3 regions of the Amycolatopsis sp. lyj-90 genome follow, and region 1 is predicted to be linked to each of the others. Evidence: riboswitches for the same ligand, from Rfam matches in the RefSeq annotation. Region 1 holds a riboswitch; each other region holds the start of a gene.

The links. A riboswitch is a leader RNA that binds a small molecule or an ion and turns the genes downstream of it on or off. The one in region 1 is predicted to bind S-adenosylmethionine.
Region 2: it holds a riboswitch for S-adenosylmethionine, as region 1 does, so the genes downstream of both, ACLJPX_RS13750 (methionine ABC transporter ATP-binding protein) here and thrC (threonine synthase) in region 1, are expected to answer to the same signal.
Region 3: it holds a riboswitch for S-adenosylmethionine, as region 1 does, so the genes downstream of both, ACLJPX_RS10400 (aminotransferase class V-fold PLP-dependent enzyme) here and thrC (threonine synthase) in region 1, are expected to answer to the same signal.

What each region holds. Positions count from the first base shown of each region.
Region 1 covers NZ_JAJPWP010000009.1:203,006-210,540, reverse strand. The annotation lists gene lepA (translation elongation factor 4) at 1-247, opposite strand, end outside; gene ACLJPX_RS32130 (class I SAM-dependent methyltransferase) at 361-948, shown strand; gene ACLJPX_RS32125 (VOC family protein) at 945-1,319, opposite strand; gene ACLJPX_RS32120 (EamA family transporter) at 1,343-2,248, opposite strand; gene rpsT (30S ribosomal protein S20) at 2,582-2,842, shown strand; gene holA (DNA polymerase III subunit delta) at 3,060-4,046, opposite strand; SAM riboswitch class I at 4,182-4,314, shown strand; gene thrC (threonine synthase) at 4,327-5,592, shown strand; gene ACLJPX_RS32100 (ComEC/Rec2 family competence protein) at 5,609-7,535, opposite strand, start outside.
Region 2 covers NZ_JAJPWP010000003.1:476,541-484,075, forward strand. The annotation lists gene ACLJPX_RS13735 (transglycosylase family protein) at 1-821, shown strand, start outside; gene ACLJPX_RS13740 (DUF222 domain-containing protein) at 881-1,816, opposite strand; gene rsmA (16S rRNA (adenine(1518)-N(6)/adenine(1519)-N(6))-dimethyltransferase RsmA) at 2,007-2,846, shown strand; SAM riboswitch class I at 3,153-3,243, shown strand; gene ACLJPX_RS13750 (methionine ABC transporter ATP-binding protein) at 3,455-4,465, shown strand; gene ACLJPX_RS13755 (4-(cytidine 5'-diphospho)-2-C-methyl-D-erythritol kinase) at 4,587-5,552, shown strand; gene ACLJPX_RS13760 (ATP-binding cassette domain-containing protein) at 5,620-7,392, shown strand; gene ACLJPX_RS13765 (fatty acyl-AMP ligase) at 7,444-7,535, shown strand, end outside.
Region 3 covers NZ_JAJPWP010000002.1:967,100-974,634, reverse strand. The annotation lists gene ACLJPX_RS10420 (penicillin-binding transpeptidase domain-containing protein) at 1-365, shown strand, start outside; gene ACLJPX_RS10415 (ArsR/SmtB family transcription factor) at 409-1,092, shown strand; gene ACLJPX_RS10410 (potassium/proton antiporter) at 1,204-2,682, shown strand; gene ACLJPX_RS10405 (M23 family metallopeptidase) at 2,825-3,502, shown strand; SAM riboswitch class IV at 3,666-3,780, shown strand; gene ACLJPX_RS10400 (aminotransferase class V-fold PLP-dependent enzyme) at 3,813-5,189, shown strand; gene ACLJPX_RS10395 (hypothetical protein) at 5,209-5,793, shown strand; gene lspA (signal peptidase II) at 5,818-6,381, shown strand; gene ACLJPX_RS10385 (RluA family pseudouridine synthase) at 6,378-7,304, shown strand; gene ACLJPX_RS10380 (AsnC family protein) at 7,311-7,535, opposite strand, start outside.

The sequences.
Region 1 (7,535 bases):
GGACGTGGTCCTGACCGTCGACCTTCCAGGGCAGGCGCACGTTCTGCGCCTTGATGGTGATCCCGCGTTCCCGCTCGATGTCCATGCGGTCGAGGTACTGCGCACGCATGGCCCGTTCCTCGACCACACCGGTGAGCTGCAGCATCCGGTCGGCCAGGGTCGACTTGCCGTGGTCGATGTGCGCGATGATGCAGAAGTTCCGGATGAGCTCCGGGGGCGTGAAGGTCGTGTCGGCGAACGTCGTCAACGGGTTTCCTCGCGAAGGTCGGGGTGTGCCACCTCTATGCTCCCATGCCGCTCCGGGTGCGAGTGGGGGTCATCCCCGATGCGGCCCGTGGCGTGCTGTGGTGCCCTCGAAGTATGAGTAATTCACTGACCCAGATCCTCGACAAGACGTTCGGCCATCCCAGGGGACTGCTCGGCCGGTTCGGTGGCCTGGCGATGGCGCACGGCAACGCTGCCACCGAACTCCGCATCGTCGAACTGGCCTCGATCGAGTCGGGCGAAACCACCCTGGTCGTGGGGCCTGGTCCTGGTATCGGCCTGCAGGCCGCGGCCGAGCGCGCCGGCCGCGCGATCGGCGTCGATCCGTCCCCGGAGATGCTCGCCCGCGCCCGCAGACGGTGTGGCGACAAGGTGGAGCTGCGGAGCGGCGCCGCGGACTCCACGGGCGAGCCGGACGAGAGCGTCGACGTGGTCCTGAGCGTCAACAACGTGCAGTTGTGGGAGGACCGGGCGGCCGGGTTCGCCGAGCTGTTCCGCGTGCTCCGGGCGGGCGGCAGGCTGCTGCTGTCGTCGCACGAGAAGTGGCTGCCGGTTTCCCGCCACGAGCTGGCCGACGAAGCGGCCGCCGCCGGCTTCACCGACCTGCAGACCTGGACCTGGGACCCGCCGGGCTTCGGCGCCTCGCTCGCCGCTCAGCTGCGCGCGGTCAAGCCCGCGGCCTAACGCGGGTCGGTCCGCAACGGATGCTCACGCGGCACCTCGACCAGCACGATCCTGGTGCCGTCCGGGTCGGCGATCCACGCTTCGTCCAGGCCCCAGGGTTCACGGCGAGCCCCGCGAACCGGGTCCAAGCCCTTCGCGGCGAGTTCCTCGAGTGCCGCGGGCAGGTCCCGGACCTGGAGCCACAAGGCGACGTCCGGGGTAGGGCCCGCCTCCCCGGTACCGACGATCTCGATCGACCCGTTCCCGGCGAAGAACACCGTCCCACCAGGGAACTCCTTGTCGATCGCCAAGCCAAGGGTGTCCCGATAGAACGCCGTCGACACGTCGAGGTCCTTCGGGTGGATCAGCACCCTGCTGCTCAGCACGTCCATGGCTCAATCCCTACCCGATGGGTTCAGGCCATCGCAATCGCGGCGATGCCCGCCAGCACCACCACGGACCCGACAAGCCTGCGTACGGCGTTCGCTTCCTTCAAGATCAGCCAGGCCGCCAAGCCGCCGAGGACGATGCTCAACTCCCGCGCGGGTGCGACGAGGCTCACCGGAGCGATCCGGAGGGCGTAGAGGACCAGCAGGTAGGCGATCGGTGAGAACAAACCGACGATGACGATTTCACGCTTGTGCTCGCGCCAGAGCCACGAGACCTCTTCGCGGTCCTTCAGCGCGTACGGCGCCATGAGCAGGCTCTGCACGATCGCACCGGTTCCGAAGTAGACGATCGGCGGGACACCGAGACCGGTGACCGAATGCGCATCCCAGAGTGTGTAGGCGGCGATCGTCAGTCCGGTCAGCAGCCCGTACGCCACGCCCTTGCGGCGAGCGACGCGATCCGCGGCGTCGGCGTGGGCTGGTACCCGACCGGTACCGATGACCAGCACCCCGGCGACCACAAGGAACGCGCCCACCAAACCGAGCGGCCCAGGTCGCTCGCCGAGCAGTACGACGGCCGCGAGCACCGAGATCAGCGGCCCGGTCCCGCGGGCGAGGGGATACACGACGGACAGGTCGCCGACGGCGTATCCCCGTTGGAGGACGACTCCGTAGGTGACGTGGAACACCGCGGTGACCGCGGCGGCGAGCAGCCATGTCCACTGTGGACGTTGCGGCTCCACGGCCAGCGAAACCGCCATGACAGGGATGAGCAGGACCGCGGACAAGCTGTAGTAGGCCCAGACGAACCGGGCTCCGCCACGGCGGATCCGCTTGGCTGCCAGGTTCCAGCCCGCGTGAATGACGGCGGCGGCGATGACGAGGGACAGGGCGGTGGCGTTCACTGCGGACCTTTCACGTTTTCCGCGCATGCGGAAAACACCGGTCCTCCAGGCTTTTGTCCCGTCAGATGAACGGCGGCGCTTCCGGCTCCGCCGATGGTGCCGCTCGGACCTGTCCCGCTTGCCCTGATTGTGTGTTTCGCTGAACGGGCAGGCGGCGGAACCCTAGGCACTACGCTCTCGACCGTACCGCAAGAGCCTCGCCGGAGGCGGCCGAGATCCGCTCCGGGACGGCTGTTAAGCTCGCCCTTCACCGCTGTGTGGCATTCCGTCATGGAGGAAACCCGCGCCGCTTTCACGAGCGCGCAGGGCCGGTCACAGCGCGGCGGTGAAACCACCGAGAGATTCAAGAGGAGCGCCCCCGTGGCCAACATCAAGTCGCAGATCAAGCGCATCACCACCAACGAGAAGGCGCGTCAGCGCAACCAGGCGATCCGGTCCTCGGTGAAGACCGCGATCCGCAAGTTCCGCGAGGCCGCCGACTCCGGCGACAAGGCCAAGGCCCTGGAGCTGCAGAAGGACGCGGCCAAGAAGCTGGACAAGGCCGTGACCAAGGGCGTTCTCCACGCCAACCAGGCCGCCAACAAGAAGTCCGCGCTGGCGAAGCGCGCTAACTCTCTTTAATCGCGCGCTGACGTAAACGCGCCGAAGGGGCGTCGATCCGCTTGTCACTCACGTGGCGCGGGGAGGCGCCCCTTCATCGCGTTTACGTGGGCCTTCGGCCCAAGGGAGGGCGCGCGACTGGTGAAGTCTCGCCGTCGCGCTGGCGCGCTTTCGGCGAGACAGTCCGCCGGTCCGGTTGTCGGGCGCGTTGACCTTCGGGGTTGGTCCGGCGGGTGTGTTAGCGGCTGGGGGTGCCGTGTGCGGCGACGACTTCCAGGACGGCGCGTTCCAACGCGTACTCCGGGTCGGCCGCGGCACCCTTGACCTCGGCGTTGAGCCTGGCGACGATCCGCATGGCGGTGGCGAGACCGTCCTGCCCCCAGCCGCGGGCCTGCCCCTGCGCCTTGCGCACCTTCCACGGCGGCATCCCCAGTTCGCCCGCCATCTGGTTCGGGTTCCCGCGACCCGCGCCGGACACCCGCGCGATCGTCCGGACGGCGTCGGCGAGGGCGTCCGCGACCAGCACGTGCGGAACGCCCAGCTGCATCGCCCAGCGCAGTGACTCCAGCGCCGCCGCCATGTCACCGGCGACGGCCTTCTCGGCGACCGCGAACCCGTTCACGTCCGCGCGGCCCCGGTGGTAGCGGCGGACCGCCTGCTCGTCGACCGCTCCCCCGGCGTCCGCGACGAGCTGGGTCGCGGCCGACGACAACTCGCGCAGATCCGAGCCGACGGCATCGATCAGCGCGAGCACGGCCGCACCGTCGATCTTCCCGCCGACCCGGCGGACTTCGTTGCGGACAAAGGATTCCCGCTCAGCGGCCTTGGTCAGTTTCGGGCACTCGACGACCTCCGCCCCGGCCTTCTTCAACGCCGTGGGAAGCGCCTTCGCGGCCTTGCTCCGGCCGCCTCCGCTGTGCACGACGACGAGCACGATGCCCTCGGCGGGCGCCTTGACGTAGGCCATCACCCCGTCGGCGAGCTCCTGCGAGATGTCGTGCGCGGATTCGAGGACGATCACCCTGCCCTCGGCGAACAACGAAGGGCTGACCATCTCCGCGAGCGCGGGGACTGTGAGGTCCGACACCCGGATCCGAGACAGGTCCGCCGTCGGATCGGCCGCTTTGGCCGCGTCCGAAGCGCTGCGGACCGCGCGTTCGATCAGCAGCTCTTCCTCACCGAGAACCAGGACCAGCGGCGATGGGGCGGAAGCTTGCGTCGTCACGGTGACGATCCTCCCACTCGTCCTCTCGGGTGCTTTGTCCGGTGACGTGTTCCGGGCACGGTGGCCCCACCCGAGCCTCATGTCGTACGGTGTTGGCGAGGCGACGCGCTCTAACGCGTGCCGACAATCGAATACCGCTCATCCAGAGGGGCAGAGGGAACGGCCCGATGAAGCCCCGGCAACCGGCGTCAGCCTGTCATTCCGCGATCGCGGGATAGCTGACGAACACGGTGCCAATTCCGGCCCGCCATGGCGGGGCAGATGAGGAAGGAACCTCGCGATGACCGCAACCCTCGGCACGACCTCCACCACCAAGACCCCGGATCTCGGACCGGCCGTCGAACTGGTGTCGAAGGAAGAGGGACACCGGCAGCCACTCGCCCCCGAATTCGTTTCCGCCGAGGACTTCTCGCCGCTCGAGGTCGCCTACGACTTCGGCCGCGTGCGCCGCGAGGACATCGAAGCCGGGCCGAAAAACATCTGGCGCTACAAGAAGCTCCTTCCTGTTCCCTCGAACGTCGAGGAAATCCCCAACACCGAACCCGGCGCCACCAGGCTCATCCAGGCCGACAGGCTCGCGAAGGCGTTGGGCGTCAAGAAGGTCTGGGTCAAGGACGACACCGGCAACCCGACCCACTCGTTCAAGGACCGCGTGGTCGCCGTCGCGCTGGCCGCCGCGCGCGAGTTCGGGTTCGACGTGCTCGCCTGTCCGTCGACCGGCAACCTGGCCAACGCGGTCGCCGCCGCGGCGGCCCGCGCCGGCTGGCGGTCGGTCGTGCTGATCCCGAAGACCCTCGAGCGCGCCAAGATCCTCACCACCGCCGTGTACGACGGCGACCTGATCGCGGTCGACGGCAACTACGACGACGTGAACCGGCTCGCCACCCAGCTCGCCGCCGAGCAGGAGAGCTGGGCGTTCGTCAACGTGAACGTCCGGCCCTACTACTCCGAAGGCTCGAAGACGCTGGCCTTCGAGGTCGCCGAGCAGCTCGGCTGGCGGCTTCCCTCGCAGATCGTGGTGCCGATCGCCTCCGGTTCCCAGCTCACCAAGGTGGACAAGGGTTTCCGTGAGTTCGGGCAGCTCGGCCTCGTCGACGAGACGCCGTACAAGGTGTTCGGCGCGCAGGCCACCGGCTGCTCGCCCGTCTCGGCGGCGTTCCGCGCCGGCCACGACGTCGTCCAGCCGGTCAAGCCGGACACGATCGCCCGTTCGCTGGCGATCGGCAACCCGGCCGACGGCCCCTACGTCCTCGACGTGGTCAACCGCACCGGCGGTGCGATCGAAGACGTCACCGACGAAGAGGTCGTCGAGGGCATCCGGCTGCTCGCCCGCACCGAAGGCGTCTTCACCGAGACCGCCGGCGGCGTCACCGTGGCGACGGCGAAGAAGCTCATCGAGACCGGCAAGCTCAACCCGGACGAGGAGATCGTGCTCCTGATCACCGGTGACGGCCTCAAGACCCTCGACGCCGTCGAGGACAAGATCGGCCCGAAGGCCACCGTCAGCGCCTCGGCCGACGCGGTCCGCGAGGCTCTCGGCATCTGAGTTCCGGCGGCCCGCCTCAAGAACGAGGCGGGCCGCGGGGCTCACCCCGGCGCGTCAGGGCAAGGCCTCGCGCGTCGGAGACGACCGCCGTGTCGCCGTCCGTGTCCGTCCTGGCGATCGCAGCGCCGACCGCAGCCAGATTGTCCAAAGTGGACTTGTTCGGGTGACCGTAGGTGTTTCCGGCGCCGACACTCACCAGCGCGGCCCTCGGCGCGACGGCGTTGAGGAAATCCGGTGCCGTGTAACGACTTCCGTGATGCGGGACCTTCAGGATCTCGGCACGCAGGTCGGCGCCTTCGGCCATCAGGTCGGCCTGGGCGGCGAGTTCGACGTCGCCGGTCAGCAGCAACCGGCCCGCCGGAGTCCCGGCACGCAGGACCACCGAACCGTTGTTGATCACCGTGCCGTCCTGTTCGAGGACCGAGCGCCGGGTGACGTACCGCGGCCCCAGTACGTCCAGTGTCAGTCCCGGCCAGTCCAGCCGTTGCCCGATCCCCAGTTCCAGCAAGGGAATCCCGCGGCGCGCGGTCTCGTCGGCGACCTGCCGCCAGGCCCAGGCGGGAGCCCGGCCCGGACCGACTGCGACCGCCCCGACCGACCGGCCCTCGAAGACGGATTCGAGGCCTCCGATGTGGTCGGCATGCAGATGGCTCAGCACGATCAGCGGAACGCGGTCCACCCCCAACCTGCTGAGGCATTCGTCCACCGGACCTGGTTCCGGCCCGGTGTCGACCAGGATCGCCCTCCCGGGCTCGGCCGTGGCGAGGACGACTGCGTCACCCTGTCCGACGTCGCAGGCGACGGCGCTCCACGACGCCGGTGGCCACGCCGGGGCCAGCACCCGCACCGGAACGAAGACGAGGAGCCCACCGGCCAAAGCGAGCGCCAGCAGGATCCTGCCGTGACGCAGCCGGATGGCGAGGAGCAGCACGACGAGCAGGCCGGCCACCAGCAGTCCGCCCCACCAGCCATCCGGCCAGTCCACGACCGCTCCCGGCGCGCGGGCGCCATGGCGGGCCACGGTGATGAGCCAGCTCGCCTCGGGTTCGGTCAGGCGGACGAGCAGCCTGCCCGCCGACGGCCACCACGGTCCGACGACGGTCGCGAGCACGCCGAACACGGTGGCCGGGGCGACCACGGGCGCGGCGAGCACGTTGGTCACCACCGAGACGAGACTGACCGATCCCGCCATGCCCGCGATGACCGGCGCCGTCATCACGAACGCGGCCAGCGGGATGGCCAGCCCCTCGGCGTAGCCGGCCGGCACTCCGCGTCCGACCAGCCACTCGGCCCACCTCGGGGCCAGCAGTACCAGCCCGGCCGTGGCCAGCACCGAAAGCGCGAACCCGAAGTCCGCGGCCATCGCGGGATCGGCCACGACGAGCCCCGCCACCGCGAACGCCAGCGCGGGTAGCGCCGAACCCCGGCGCCCCAGTGCGAGCGCCAGCAACCCGACCGCCCCCATCACCCCGGCGCGGAGCACGCTGGGCGCGGGCCCTGCGAGGACCACGAACCCGGCGAGCCCCGCGGCGGCCGCGGCGGCGGACGTCCGCGGCCCGACCCGGAGCACTCGCAGGAGGAGAAGGATCGAGCCGCAGACGATCGCCACGTTCCCACCGCTCACGGCCATCAGGTGGGACATGCCGGAGTCCGTGAACTCGCGCTCGACTCTGGGGGACAGTGTGCTCGTGTCCCCCACGACCAGTCCGGGCACCAGACCGGCCTGCTCCTCGGGGAGGACGGCGCACAGGTCCCGGAGCCCGGTGCGCAGCGATTCCGCGGCTCGCTGCCACCAAGGCGCCGGTCCGAGTGCCGACGGCGGACCTCGCACCGAGAGGACCGCGACCGTCAGTTCGGCCCCCTCTGCCGGTGCGAGCCGTCCGGAGGCGGTGACCTGCTGCCCGGGCAACAGGTCCGTCCACCCCGCGGCGGGAGCGAGCAGC
Region 2 (7,535 bases), on a different contig from region 1:
CGCAGCAGGAGTCCTGGGTCCGCGCGACCAACCTCGGCGAAGCGCTGAACCAGCTTGGTCGCGCAGACCTCGCCAAGGCCGGCACCTGGACTTCGCTCCCGCAGAACGGTGAACTCCCGCTCGAGGGCGCCACCGTCGAGGTCAAGACCCTCAAGAACGTCACCGTCTACGACGGCGCGAACGAACCGCGCAAGGTTCAGACCAACTCGGTCACCACCAAGGAATTCCTCGGTGAACTGCGGATGACCCTCGGCCCGGACGACGAGGCCGTCGGCGGCCTCGACGTCAAGCTGGTCGACGGTGCCGAGGTCCACGTCAGCCGGACCGGCGTCACCATGGTCAAGCAGAACGAGGAAATCGCGCCGCCCGAGCAGAAGGTCGACGACCCGGAGCTCGAAAAGGGCAAGACCAAGGTCGAAGACCCGGGCACCCCGGGCCAGAAGACCGTGACCTACAAGGTCACCAAGCGCAACGGCAAAGAGGTCGGCCGCGAGAAGGTCTCGGAAGAGGTCATCACCGAGGCCAAGCCCAAGATCGTCAAGGTCGGAACGAAGAAGCCCGCGGACCCGGTCATCGGCGACGCCGGCGCTTGGGACCGCATCGCGCAGTGCGAGTCGACCGGTAACTGGGCCGCCAACACCGGCAACAGTTATTACGGTGGCCTGCAGTTCAACAAGAGCACCTGGGACGCCTACGGCGGCTCGCAGTACGCCGCGTACCCGCATCAGGCCAGCAAGGCCCAGCAGATCGCCGTCGCCGAGAAGGTCCGCGACGACCGCGGTGGCTACAGCGCTTGGCCGCACTGCGGCAAGAAGGCCTGACAGCCAGAATTTTCTCCTTCCTGAGGGTCATCGTGTGGGTTCCGCCCGCAAGGTGGCCCTCAGGCCGCTTTGGGCTCCGATACGGATGAAGGACGCGCGCCGGGTCTCGGTCTCGACAGCCGTGCCCACCAGCGCGGAGGCCTTATGTGGGCCAGATCCCGTACTCGTTCAGGTTTCTCGACAGGCTCCGCGTGCGGAGGCTGCTCGGCGGCCTGCTCCGAGCTTCGCCGAGGCAAGGGGATCTCCGGTCCGTCTACCGCGAGATCCACAATCTCCGCGAAAGCATCACCACGTCTCTCTGCCGGAGTGCGGTCGTCGGGTTCTCCGTTCGGAGCCGGATGTGCCAGTGGCACCAGAAGCGCGTTCAAGCGGGCACCGGTCTCGGGATCGAGGTTGCCGCGCAGGTCCCACCGACCGGTGCGTTTCTGACGCAACCAGAATTCGCTTCGGGGAGTTTTCGAGCCGGGGTCCTTGGTGTCACCCCCGTCCGGATCGAGACGCGCGAGCAGGTCTGTCCCGGCGATCGTGACGTCGCGCGGTCTCGCGACGCCGGCAAGATCGACCAGGACCTTCTCGGCGTCGAGCCGGGCGTCTGCGGGGACGTGCTCGGGCAGCCTCCGCATCACCTTGACGATTCGATCGATGCTGCCATCGGCCAGTACGCCGGTGGCGGCCGCGGCTCCGGTCAAAGGCGCGACGGGCGGAGTGGAAGTCCCGTCGCGCGAGCGTCTCGAGTTGAGCGCGAGTGCCCGACCGGTCACCTTCTGCGCCTCGGCCCGGGGGACCCGGGCCACATGCTCGTAGAAGACGGCGATCGAGTTGTATCCGTAGAGCTCTCGGACACCTCGTGACTCGATTTCGGCCAGGATCTGGCCGACTTCGGCGAACAGACGTCGCCCTTCGCGCAGCCGTGTCTGCAACTCGTCGAGAAGCAGCTCGGGGTCACCTTCCGGCAGATCGAGCGGGAAGGCATTGGGAGTGTTTGTGCTGGTCATCCCTCGATTGTCGGCCCAGAGTCGAACGAATGCACGGTATCGATCGGGTAGATGATGATCACGCTCCGGCGACGCCAACTTGCGCCGATCACTCTTGCGTGGGAAGCAGGCCGGTTCGCAAACTGCGGATGGATGATGCGGGCGGGTCGGGCGATCGGAGGCGTCCGCCGGGGCTGGCTACGATCGTCAGGTGACTGAACTGCTCGGGCCCGCGGAGATCAGGGCGTTGGCGGCCGAGTTGGATGTCCGGCCGACCAAGAAGCTCGGCCAGAACTTCGTGCACGACCCCAACACGGTGCGCCGTATCGTCGACCTTTCCGGGGTCGGTGAAGGTGACGTCGTGCTGGAAGTCGGGCCTGGCCTCGGCTCGCTGACGCTGGGACTGCTCGCGACCGGCGCCGAGGTCGTCGCGGTCGAGATCGACCCCGTGCTGGCCGGGCGGTTGCCGAACACCGTGGCCGAACGCGGCGGGGCCGAAAGGCTGACGGTCGTCGGGGCGGACGCTCTGCGGATCAAGGCGGACGACCTGCCTGAACGGCCGACGGCGCTCGTCGCGAATCTGCCGTACAACGTCGCCGTTCCCGTCGTGCTCCACCTGCTCGCCGAGTTGCCGTCGCTGACCAGCGGTCTCGTGATGGTCCAGACCGAGGTCGCGGACCGTATGGCGGCCGGCCCGGGGAGCAGGACTTACGGCGTCCCCAGTGTCAAGCTCGCGTGGTACGGGAAAACGCGCAAGGTCGCCGCGGTTCCCCGCTCCGTGTTCTGGCCCGTTCCGAACGTGGATTCCGCACTGGTCGCTTTCGAGCGAGGCGACGACGTCGTGTCGTCCGTGAGCCGGGAGCGATTGTTCGCGGTGGTCGATGCGGCCTTCTCGCAGCGGCGGAAAACCTTGCGTGCGGCGTTGGCGTCCTGGGCCGGGTCTGCCGAACGTGCGGGGGAGTTGCTCGAGAAAGCGGGTATCGACCCCAAGACCCGCGGGGAGCAGTTGGACGTTCATCAGTTCGCCCGGATCGCGGCGGCGACCGACTGACCACGGCAGGCCAAGACCGTCTCGAAGGCTGACACGGGTCCGGTCAGGGGAGCGGTGTTTCCCCTGTTGCAGCTGTGACCGGCACCGCGCGGAAGCGAGTTGGTCAAGGTCAGCACGACTGCGTAAATCCTCTTCTGGATCTACATGATCCAAACCTGTCTTAGCAGGCAGGGGCTCTGGTCCGGCACGAGAACACTCGCCGCCTTCCCATTATATGGACAGGCGATCCTGTATGATGGACGCGACCAGACGTGTGATCTGCGCCTACGCGCTTGCTTTCATCCAGTGGGATCGGTTTTACTCAGTGAGCCATCCCGAGCGACTGAGAGACCTGGCTCGCCGAAGTCGCAGCAACCACCCTCCACAGGGCAGGTGCTACCGCCAGGACCGATGGAGGCTGTGCCTAATGAACAGGGTCACCCACCCGCTCCTGCTGACCAGGCGACGCGTAGTCGACGAAGGTCGCCGCACGGTAAGTGCGTGTCGACGCTCAACCGTTACTGCCTGAGTCTTTTCCCTTACCTCTGAAGCCTGTCCCGTTCGGACGGGCAATCGGTGACGGTTGGCGCGCTCGAAAGAAGCAGCGCCCCATTTGCATGGAGCCCTTCGTGATCACTGTCGAAAACTTGTCCAAATCCTTTCCTCTCAACGGAAATCCCGTCGTCGCCCTGCGCGATGTCAGCGTGGACATCCAAGCCGGCTCGCTGTTCGGAGTCGTCGGTCCGGCCGGTTCCGGCAAGTCCACCCTCGCTCGTTGCATCGGACTTCAGGAGCGTCCCGACCGAGGCGTCGTCCGCCTCGACGGCCTCAACACCGGCACCCTCGACGGGCGCCGTCTGCGGGAAATCCGCCGTCAGGTCGGTGTCGTGAACACCAAGGCGGAGCTGCTCGCCGAGCGCACCATCGCCGGCAACATCGCGTCGCCGCTCGAACAACTCGGCCTCGACGGGCCGCAGCGCCGTAACCGGGTCGGCAATCTGCTCGATCTGGTCGGACTCACCCCGCGAGCGGGGCAGCGGCCGGGCGAACTGACCGAAGGGCAGCTGCGCCGGGTGGCCATCGCCAAGGCGCTGGCCGCCGGACCGTCCGTGCTCCTGGCCGACGACCCGACCGCGGGTGTGCAGCCCGAGGAATCCGGCGCGGTCCTGACCGTGCTCGACCGTGCGCGTGCCGAGCTCGGGGTCACCGTGCTGCTCACCACTCCTGACGCCGGCGTGGTGCGCCGTGTTTGCGACGACGTCGCGGTTCTGGAAGCCGGGGCGATCATCGAACGCGGAACCGTGCTCGACCTGGTCTCCGACCCGAACAGCCGGACCGCGCAGGCGCTCCTGCCCTCGATCGAAACCGGCCGGGCGCAGGCTTCGAAGTACGACCGCGCGGTGGACGTCGTGCTCGTCGGCTTCGCGTCGGTCGGTGCGCTGCTGCCCGAGGCGGCCGGTCGTTTCGACGTCGAACTCGCCACCATCGGAGGCGGCCTCACCCGGATCGGCGACACGCCCGTCGGCCGGTTCCGCCTCGGTGTGCGTGGCGAGCGCGCGGATGCCGCACTCGCCTGGATCGCCGAACGAGGTGGCCACGTGACCCACCCTGTCCGCGGGCCGCAGGGCGTCGCTGCTTGATTCCCCGACGAACGGGCCGCTCAGGACGAACTCTGTCCAGGGCGGCCCGTTTGCGTCCGCGTCGTCCTGTTCTCTTTCTCCTGGTGGCAGCACAAGTGGAGCGGGCACGTAGGCTTGTCTCGTGCTCGCCGTCGTACCGCCCCCAGTTACCGTCAGGGTTCCCGCCAAGGTCAACCTGCACCTGTCGATCGGTGACGTACGCCCGGACGGCTACCACGAGCTGGTGACCGTGTTCCAGGCGCTTTCCCTGACCGACGAGGTGACCGTCGCGGTCACCGAGGAGCCCGGCGTCGAGGTTTACGGCGAAGGTGAAGGTTCCGTACCGACAGGGGCCAACAACCTTGCTTGGAAGGCGGCGCAGGCCCTGGCGGCCCATGTCGGCAAGGCGGAGGGCGAGTCCAAGGTCCGGGTGGTGCTTCGTAAAGGCATCCCGGTAGCGGGCGGGATGGCCGGGGGCAGTGCCGACGCGGCCGCGACCCTGGTCGGGCTCGCGTCGCTGTGGAAGCTCGAGATCTCCCGAGACGAACTCGCTGGTATCGCTGCCAAGCTCGGCAGCGATGTTCCCTTCGCGCTCTACGGTGGGACAGCGTTGGGCACCGGCCGGGGTGAGCAGCTGGTGCCGGTGTTGTCGAGGCACACGTTCCATTGGGTTCTGGCGTTCGACCAGCGCGGTCTTTCGACCCCGCGGGTGTTCGGCGAACTCGACAGGTTGCGTGAAGAGGGCAGCCCGCCGCGGATCGGTTCGCACACTCCGGTGGTCGAGGCACTGGCATCCGGTGACCCGCGGCAGCTGGCGTTGCTTCTCGGTAATGACCTGCAGGCGGCCGCGGTCTCGTTGCGTCCCGGGCTTCGCCGGACGTTGCGGGCGGGGGTCAACGCGGGTGCGCTCGCCGGCACCGTGTCCGGATCCGGACCGACCTGCGCGTTTCTGTGCGCGGACGCGCAGTCGGCCGTCGAGGTCGCCGCGGAACTGTCCGGCGCTGGTGTCTGTCGTACGGTGCGCGTCGCGCACGGGCCTGTTCCCGGAGCCCGGCTGGTGGGCGGGGACGACGCGCCGCGGCCGGCGCCGCCACGGGTGCACGCATGAGGATGTCCGAAATGGACATCGACTAATTCGTTGTGGTGCAAGCTTTTTGGAAAGGATCGGCTGAGGCATGGCCAACTTGGTCAACCTGGAGTCGGTGAGCAAGTCCTTCGGGGTGCGCCCGCTGCTCGACGGTGTTTCGCTCGGTGTCGCGGAGGGGCAGCGCATCGGCGTCGTCGGTCTCAACGGGGGCGGGAAGACGACGCTGCTGGAGGTCCTCGCGGGGATCAGCGAGCCGGATACGGGACGAGTGAGCCAAGTCCGCGGCCTGCGGATGGCCGTGGTCACTCAGCGGACCGAACTCCCCGTCGGCAGCACGGTCGGCGACGTCGTGCTGGAGCGCTACGGCGCGGAGCACGAGTGGGCCGCTGACGCGCGCGTCAGGTCCATTATGGACGGTCTGGGGATCACCGCTCTCGGTGTCGAAAAATCCACGACGAATCTGTCCGGTGGCGAGCGCCGCCGCGTCGCGCTGGCGGCGGCCCTCACGGGTGAGCTGGACCTCGTGGTCCTCGACGAACCGACCAACCACCTTGACGTCGAAGGTGTGCGCTGGCTCGCCGATCATCTGCTCAACCGCAGGATCGCGGTCGTGGTCGTGACTCACGACCGGTGGTTCCTCGACACCGTCGCGAGTGTGACCTGGGAGGTCACCAACGGTCGCGTCGAGCAGTACGAAGGCGGTTACGCGGACTGGATCTTCGCGCGGGCCGAGCGGGCGAGGCTGGCGGCGACGGCCGAGGAGAAGCGGCAGAACCTGGCACGCAAGGAGCTCGCGTGGCTGCGTCGTGGTCCGCAGGCCAGGACCTCGAAGCCGCGCTATCGGGTCGAGGCGGCGGAGGCGCTGATCTCCGACGTGCCGGAGCCGCGTGATTCGGTCGAATTGCAGGCGTTCGCCCGGCGACGGCTGGGAAAGACCGTCCTGGAGGTCGAGGACGCCACTTTGACCGTCGGTGACCGCACCCTGCTCGATCACGTCACGTGGCGGATCGGTCCCGGCGATCGGATCGGCCTGGTCGGCGTCAACGGGTCGGGCAAGACGACGCTGCTGAAGCTGCTCGGTGGTGACAAGGAGCCTGAGACAGGACGCCGCGTCCAGGGGAAGACGGTCAGCCTCGCGCATCTCCGGCAGGAGCTCGACGATCTGCCCGGTGACCTGCGCGTCCTGCAGGCGATCGAAGAGATCTCAGGAAGGGTCGTGTTCGGCAAGCAGGAGCTCTCCGCTTCGCAGCTGGCCGAAAAGCTCGGGTTCCCCGCGGCGAGGCAATGGACCCCGGTCGAAGACCTTTCCGGTGGTGAACGGCGCCGTCTGCAGCTGTGCCGGCTTCTGATGGCCGAGCCCAACGTGCTGCTGCTCGACGAACCGACGAACGATCTCGACATCGACACTTTGCAGCAGCTGGAAGATCTGCTCGATTCTTGGCCGGGCAGCCTCGTCGTCGTCTCGCACGACCGGTACCTGGTGGAACGCGTTTGCGACACGATCGTCGCCTTGTTCGGGGACGGGCAGGTGACCCATCTGCCGGGCGGGATCGAGGAGTACCTGGACCGGCGCGCCAGGAGCCTGGAGAAGGCAGGGAACGACAGGAAGCCGGGAAACAAGCAGGCCTCCGAGCCCAAGAAGAACGCCGCGGAGCTGCGGGCGGCGCAGAAGGAACTGTCCCGCCTCGAGCGCAAGCTCGACCAGCTCCACGCGAAGGAAGAGAAGCTGCACGCGGCGCTGCTCGCCGCGGCGACCGATCCGTCGAAGCTCATCGAGCTCAACACTGAACTGAAGGCTGTCGAAACGGAGAAGGAGGAGGTCGAGGCCCAGTGGCTGGAGACCTCCGAAGCGATCGAGTGAGTTCACTCGACGGTGAGCGGGTCTTCCCGGGCGGACAGTACTGTGACGCGCATGAGTCGGTTCGTGGACACGCTCGTCGCCACCGCGGCGGGGCGAGGTCAGCAGCGGGGAATGGTCACCGGGGAGCCCAAGGAGCCGGTTCG
Region 3 (7,535 bases), on a different contig from region 1:
TGCAGGTCAGCCCACTGGGCGCGGCACTCATGGCCGCCACCGTCGCGACGGGGAAGCCGGTGGTGCCGAAGCTGTGGCAGGGGCTCGAGACCAAGGTCAACACCGGCTACCAGGCCCCGCCCGCCGGGGTGCTGAACCAGGTTCGGGCGATGATGCGCGAGGTCTGCACGACGGGGACCGCGAAGGCACTGAAGGGCAGCGGAGCCGTCTTCGGCAAGACCGGGACGGCGCAGTTCGGTTCGGGTGCCGACGCCAACGGCTGGTTCGTCGGGTATCGCGGCGACGTCGCGTTCGCCGTCATGCTCGAGGGCTCCAACGATTCCGGGCCCGCGGTCCGGCTGGCGGCGAAGTTCCTGGCGGGCTGACGTTTCGGCCCTCGCCGAACCGTGCGTCTTCTACGGTGAACTCATGGAAACGATCGCCTTGGCCGAGGTCGCGGCCGTGCTCGCCGATCCGAGCCGCGCGTCGATGTGCCTCGCGCTGCTCGACGGACGTGCCTGGACGGTGACCGAGCTGGCCGGAGCGGCCGAAGTGGCCGCGTCGACGGCGAGCGAACACGTGACGAAGCTGGCCGAGGCCGGCTTCGTCGTGCGGGTCAAACAGGGGCGGCACAGCTACGTCCGGATCGCCGACCCCCGGGTGGCGGAGCTGATCGAGCATCTGGCGCAGCACGCCGAGCATCGCCCGGTGAAGGGGTTGCGCTCGTCGGTCCGGGTGAAGCGGCTCGAATTCGCCCGGACCTGCTACGACCACCTCGCCGGGACGGTCGGGGTCGCGCTGCGGGACGGGATGCTCACCGCCGGGCTGATCGACGAGGCCGACGGCCTGACGTTGACCGGTCGCGGACGCGAGGTGCTCGGCGCTCTCGGGGTGGAGATCGCCGAAAGCCGCCGTCCGATGCTGCGTGACTGTCTCGATTGGACAGTGCGCCGTGATCATTTGGCGGGCCGGGTCCCCGCGGCGTTACTGTCTCACGGAGTGAGTGCCGGCTGGTTGTCCCGTGAGGGCAACCGCGCGGTGAAAGTCCTGCCCGCGGCGGAGAAACCGTTCGCGGAACTCGGGGTGGACCTGGTGGCCCTGCGGAGTCCGTAAAGGACAGTCTGTAACACAGGCTATCCGGACGGTTTTCGACCGGTACACGAACGAGTGACGACCACCGCCTCACTATTCTGGAGGCCTCACGGCGACCGGACGGGAGGCGACATGGAGCAGCTCCCGCTCGTTCTCGGTACCGGTGGTGCAGTCCTGCTCGTCGCCGTGATCGCCGTCCGCGTGTCGATCCGGGTCGGTCTTCCCTCGCTACTGCTCTACCTGGGCATGGGGGTGCTGCTCGGCGAAGCCGGGTTCGGCATCCAGTACGACAATCCCGAGCTCACCCAGTCGCTCGGCCTCGCCGCGCTGGTGATGATCCTGTCCGAAGGTGGTCTCACCACCCGGTGGACGGCCGTGAAACCCTCGCTGGGCATCGGAATCGCACTGTCCACAGTGGCCGTCGCGGTGAGTATCGCGGTCACCGGCGCGGCCCTGCACTGGCTGCTGGGCCTCGACTGGCGGATGGCGTTGCTGTGGGGCGCGGTGCTCGCCTCGACCGACGCCGCCGCGGTGTTCTCGGTGCTGAGATCGGCGGGGGTCGGGAAGCGGCTCGTCGGCGCGCTGGAGATCGAGTCGGGCATCAACGACGCCCCGGCGTACATCGCCGTCGTCGTGCTGGCCGAGGGCACGACCATCGACTGGTCGCTGCCGCTGCTGGTGGTCTACGAACTCGCCGCCGGGCTGGTCATCGGCCTGGCCTTCGGCTGGATCGGCACGCACGCGCTGCGACGGGCCGCGCTGCCGGCGACCGGCCTGTATCCGCTGGCCACGGTCGCCGTCTGTGTCGTGGCGTACTCGAGCGGGCAGCTGGCGCACGCCTCCGGCCTGCTCGCCACCTACGTCGCCGCCTTGGTGCTGGGGAACTCGAAGCTGCCGCACCGGTCCGACACGCTGTCCTTCGCGGAGGGGCTCGGCTGGCTCGCGCAGATCGGGCTGTTCGTCCTGCTGGGCCTGTTCGCCTCGCCGAGCAGGATCTTCGAGAGCCTGATCCAGGGGCTCGTCGCGGGCGCCGTGGTGCTGCTGCTCGCCCGTCCGCTGTCGGTGGTGCTGTCCGCGCTGCCGTTCAAGATCCCCTGGCGAGAACAGGTGTTCCTGTCCTGGGCCGGGTTGCGCGGGGCCGTCCCGATCGTGCTCGCGCTGATCCCGCTGTCGTCCGGGGTGCCCGGTGCGCAGGAGCTGGTCGACGCCGTGTTCGTGCTGGTCATCGTGCTGACCCTGCTCCAGGGTGCGACGCTGAGCCCGCTCGCGAGAGTGCTCGGGCTGACCCAGCACGCCCAAGCGCACGAGATCGACGTCGACTCCGCACCGCTCGACGAGATGGGCGCCGACCTGTTGCAGGTCCGGATCAATCCCGGGTCGAAGATGCACGGCGTCTACCTGGCGGAGCTGCGGTTGCCGATCGGGGCGACGATCAGCCTGCTCGTGCGCGACGGCATCGGCTTCACGCCCAACAAGGACACCCGGCTCCAGGAACGCGATCAGTTACTCGTCGTGACCACGTCCGACGCCCGTGACGCGGCCGAACGACGCCTCCGGGCCGTCGACCGTGCCGGACGCCTCGCCAGGTGGAAGGGCGAATCCGGCCAATAGGTCACGAGATCGCACCAGTCTTTCGTCGGTTGATCTCAGAAAATTCACTACGAGTTGTTCCCTTTTGTACTCCTTTTGGATTACTTTCCCCGCAATCCACTCCATCGAATGGGTGAGTGTCACGGGGTAAGGAGTACGCAAGGTGACGAAACTTCCTGTGCGGTTCGCCGGCCTGGGGGCCGCCGCCGTCCTCGTCGGGGTGGTTCTCTCGACGCCGGCCGCGGCCGCGGGCGCGTTCCCGGCGTTCGGCCTGCCGTTCGACACCGGCCGGTCGGTCTACTCGGCGGGGATCCACTCGGACAACGGGACCTCCGGCGTGAAGAACGCCATCGACTTCAGCCCGGGTGACAAGACCGTACGCGCCCCGCTCGCGGGCACGGTCCGGATCCAGCACTGCGACGGCGGCGACTGGGTGACCGTCGACCACGACGGCGGCTGGCGGACCGGGTACTACCACATGGAGGGCATTTCGGTCACCGACGGCCAGCGGGTCGTCCCGGGCGACGCCCTCGGCCGGACCGGCAACGCGCTGCCCTGCGGCGGCAGCAGCACCGGCGCCCACGTGCACTTCACCCTGTGGACCCTGCCCGCCGTCGCCAAGGGCGGTGACTCGCGCGACTTCGGCGTCGGAGCGGGCAACTGGAACGGCATGTCCTACGACGAGGTCTCGACCAAGGTCGCCGAGGCCTACGGCGAAGCGGTCGACGGCAAGATCTTCGGCGGCTGGCAGTTCGCCGCGGGCACCGATCAGTACTCGGGTACGGCCACCGAGGTCTCGTCCCGCGCGACCATCCCCCTGCCCGGCCGATTCCGCGTCTGACCTCCCGCAATTAGTCCTCTGGTTGCGGTAGTTGCGCGTGCAAGTACCGCAACCAGAGGACGAAACGCGGGGGTTCTCCTCGGTCGCGGAACGCGTGACCGGCGTCTCAACATCCGGACGAGGGGTGGCTCGATCGCGGGTGCATCCGCTAACTTCGTTCGTAGGTCACGAGTGTCAGCGTCAAGCCCCGGCTAGCTGACCGGCAACCCTCCTTCCGCGGTGGGGTGCCCCGGGTGAGGACCTGGCTCGTCGCGTGGTGCGGCGGGCAAGCGCGGGATCCTCGTCGGGTCCCCAGGCCCGGAGGATGACGATGACTCTCGCTCTCGAACGCACCAGCACCCCCGCCGACATCTCCACCGCTGTCGCGGAAACCGTTGCCACCCGCGAAATCCCGGCCGTGGCGTGTGCCGATCTGCGGGTCCCGCTGGTCACCGGTGGCGACATCGGGTACGCCAACCTCGACCACGCGGCGAGCGCTCCCTGCCTGGACAAGGTGCGCGACGCCGTCGACGAGTTCCTTCCCTGGTACGCCAGCGTCCACCGCGGCGCCGGGTTCGCTTCGCAGGTCTCCACCAAGCTTTACGAGCGGACGCGCGGAATCCTGCGGGACTTCGTCGACGCGCGGTCGACCGACACCGTCGTGTTCACCCGCAACACCACCGATTCCTTCAACCTTCTCGCCCGCAGCCTGCCGAAGCACACGTCGGTCGTCGTGTTCGACACCGAGCACCACGCCGCGCTGCTGCCGTGGAAGGGCCCGAACGTCCGCCGGATCCAGACCCCGCGCACCCGCCTCGCCGCGGTGTCCGCTGTGGACGAAGCGCTCGCGGACTGCCCTCAGGGCCCGCGGCTGGTCGTCATCACCGGCGCGTCCAACGTGACCGGGGAACTGTTGCCGGTCAAGGAGATCTCCGCCGTCGCGCGGCGGCACGGCGCCCGGATCGCGCTCGACGCCGCGCAACTCGCGCCGCACCGCAAGATCTCCCTGCGCAAACTGGACGTCGACTACATCGCGATTTCGGGGCACAAGCTGTACGCGCCTTTCGGCGCCGGTGCGCTGATCGGCCGCGCCGACTGGCTGCGCGCCGCCCAGCCGTACCTCGCCGGTGGCGGCGCGACGAAGCTCGTCACCCGCGACTCCGAAGACTTCGGCGTGGTCTGGAACGCCGGCGCCGAGCGGCACGAAGCCGGTTCTCCCAACACCGTCGGCGTCTACGCGCTCGGTGTCGCCTGCGAGACGCTGGCCGGGAACTGGGACGCGATCGTCGCCCACGAGGACGAACTGCTGGCACGGCTGCGCCGTGGTCTCGCCGGTGTCCCCGGTTTCGCCGAGCTGCGGCTGTTCGACGCGCCCGTCGACCGCGTCGGCACCCTGAGCTTCGTCATCGACGGCTTCGACCCGGGCTGGCTCGCCGCTGTTTTGTCCGCGGAGTACGGCATCGGCGTGCGGGACGGCGCGTTCTGCGCGCACATCGCGACCAAACGGCTCATCTCCGCCGCCGGTTCGACCGGCCAGCAGGCCGTCCGGGTCAGCCTCGGTCTCGGCAGCACCGCCGAGCACGTGGACCGGCTCGTCCTGGCGCTGCGCCAGATCGTCGCCCGCGGCGCCCGCTGGCAGTACGAGAAGCCGGAAGGCCGCTGGGTGCCGGAGAACGACCCGCGGGAGCTTCCCCCGTTCTGCGCCTGACCCACTACTCTCCCCTCGCATGGGGAGCGAGCGACCGCGTTACTGGTTTCCGCTGGCGTTGCTGGGTTTCGCCCAGCTGACGGTGGTGGCCTTGTCCGTCGGCACGGGCCCGGTCGACTACACGGCCTACGGGAACGGTGGCCTGTTGGGATCCGTCCACAGCGTGGAGATGAGCCGTGAAGCCGTGTCCGCCGTTTCGGTCATCGGCATGAGCAGGATGGACGACTGGCTGTTCGCCGTCTTCGCGGTTTACCTCGGCACCGTGCTCTTCTATGCCTTCCGGTCGAAGCGCCTGCCGTGGTGGAAGGTCCTCGCGATCGCTCTCGGCGGGCTGGTCGCCATCGCGCTGGCGGATCTGGTCGGCTACTGGGAACTCGACATGGACGGCGACGCGCGGAGCGCGATCCTGGTGACGCTGGGCCTGGTCCTGCTCGCCTGGCTGGACCGCAGCGTGCTGGTGCTGGTCGTGGCCGCCGCGTTCGTGCTCTGCGCCGTCGTGCTCGCCCAGGGACAGCTCGCGCTGGTGCTGTCGTCGCTGGTCGCGCTCGCCGGGGCGTTCGCGGCCCTGCTGAGCAGGCCGAAGACAGCCGCCGAGGAGACCTGAGCACGCTCCGTGGACAATGGGGGCGTGAGTACAGAGCCCGAAACCGCGCCACCGGCGCCGCCGCTGCCCAAGAAGCGCGTCGCCGTGGTGTTCGCCGTCGCCGCGGTGCTGTGGGGGATCGACCTCCTCACCAAGCAGATCGCGGTGTCCACGCTGGAGGGCAAGCAGCCGGTCGAGTTCCTCGGCGGGCTGGTGTATTTCCAGCTGGTGCGCAACCCCGGTGCGGCCTTCTCGATGGCGACCGGGCTGACCTGGGTGCTCGCGCTGGTCGCGGTGGCGGTCGTGGTCGCCATCGTCTGGCTGGCCCGGCGGCTGCGCTCGGTCGGCTGGGCGATCGGCCTCGGGCTGGTGCTGGCGGGCGCGCTCGGCAACCTGACCGACCGGATCTTCCGGGCCCCCGGCCCGCTGCAAGGACACGTCGTCGACATGATCTCCGCGTTCGCGCCGAACGGGCAGGGCTGGGCGATCTTCAACGTCGCCGACTCCGCGATCTGCGTCGGCGGGGTGCTCATCGTGATCCTTTCCTTGCTGGGCAAGGACTACGACGGATCGTCTACAAAGGACAAGAAGAAGGCGGCGAGCGCATGAGCGCGCGGATGTTGCCCGTTCCCGACGGGCTCGACGGCATGCGCGTCGACGCGGGGCTGGCGAAACTACTGGGACTTTCCCGCACGGTCGTGGCGGAACTCGCCGAATCCGGCGAGATCCTGCTCGACGGCAGGCCCGCCGGGAAGTCGGACAGGCTGGCCGCGGGCGGGCTGCTCGAGGTGACGCTGCCCGATCCGGCCTCGCCCATCGAGGTCGTCGCGGAACACGTCGACGGGATGAAGATCCTGCACGACGACGACGACATCGTGGTGATCTCGAAGCCGGTCGGTGTCGCCGTGCACCCGAGCCCCGGCTGGAACGGGCCGACCGTCGTCGCCGGTCTCGCCGCCGCCGGGCTGCGGATCGCGACGTCGGGCGCGGCCGAACGCCAGGGTGTCGTGCACCGGCTGGACGCGGGTACCACCGGCGTGATGGTCGTGGCCAAGAGCGAGCACGCGTACACCGTGCTCAAGCGGGCGTTCAAGGAACGCACCGTCGACAAGGGCTACCACGCCATCGTCCAGGGCCACCCGGATCCGACGCGCGGCACCATCGACGCGCCGATCGACCGGCACCCCCGGCACGACTACAAGTTCGCCGTCGTCCAGGGCGGACGGCCCAGCGTCACGCACTACGAGGTCGTCGAGGCCTTCCGTGCCGCGTCGCTGGCCCAGATCAAGCTGGAGACCGGCCGCACGCACCAGATCCGCGTGCACTTCTCGGCCCTCAAGCACCCGTGCGTCGGCGACCTGACCTACGGCGCCGACCCGGTGCTCGCGCGCAAACTCGGGCTTTCCCGGCAGTGGCTGCACGCGAAGACGCTCGGCTTCGCTCACCCGTCCGACGGGCGCTGGGTCGAGTTCGAGTCGGAGTACCCGGACGACCTGGCCAACGCGCTGCGGATCCTGCAGGACGAGAACTAGCCGGGGCTAGTCGTCGATCGACCAGGTCAGCGTGCGCTCGTCGGGCTCCGGCCTCGGTGACCAGCGCACGGCGACCACACGGGTGGCGTCCGGCAGTACGTACACGGTGTGGCCGCCGAGGGTCTCGCCGGGCCGGACGCCGATCTTGTGCGGCGGCCGCGAGGTCAGGGACACCGGCGCCTTCGTGATCGGCTTGCCGTCCGCGCTGAGCAGTTCGAGGTAGTTGTCCGG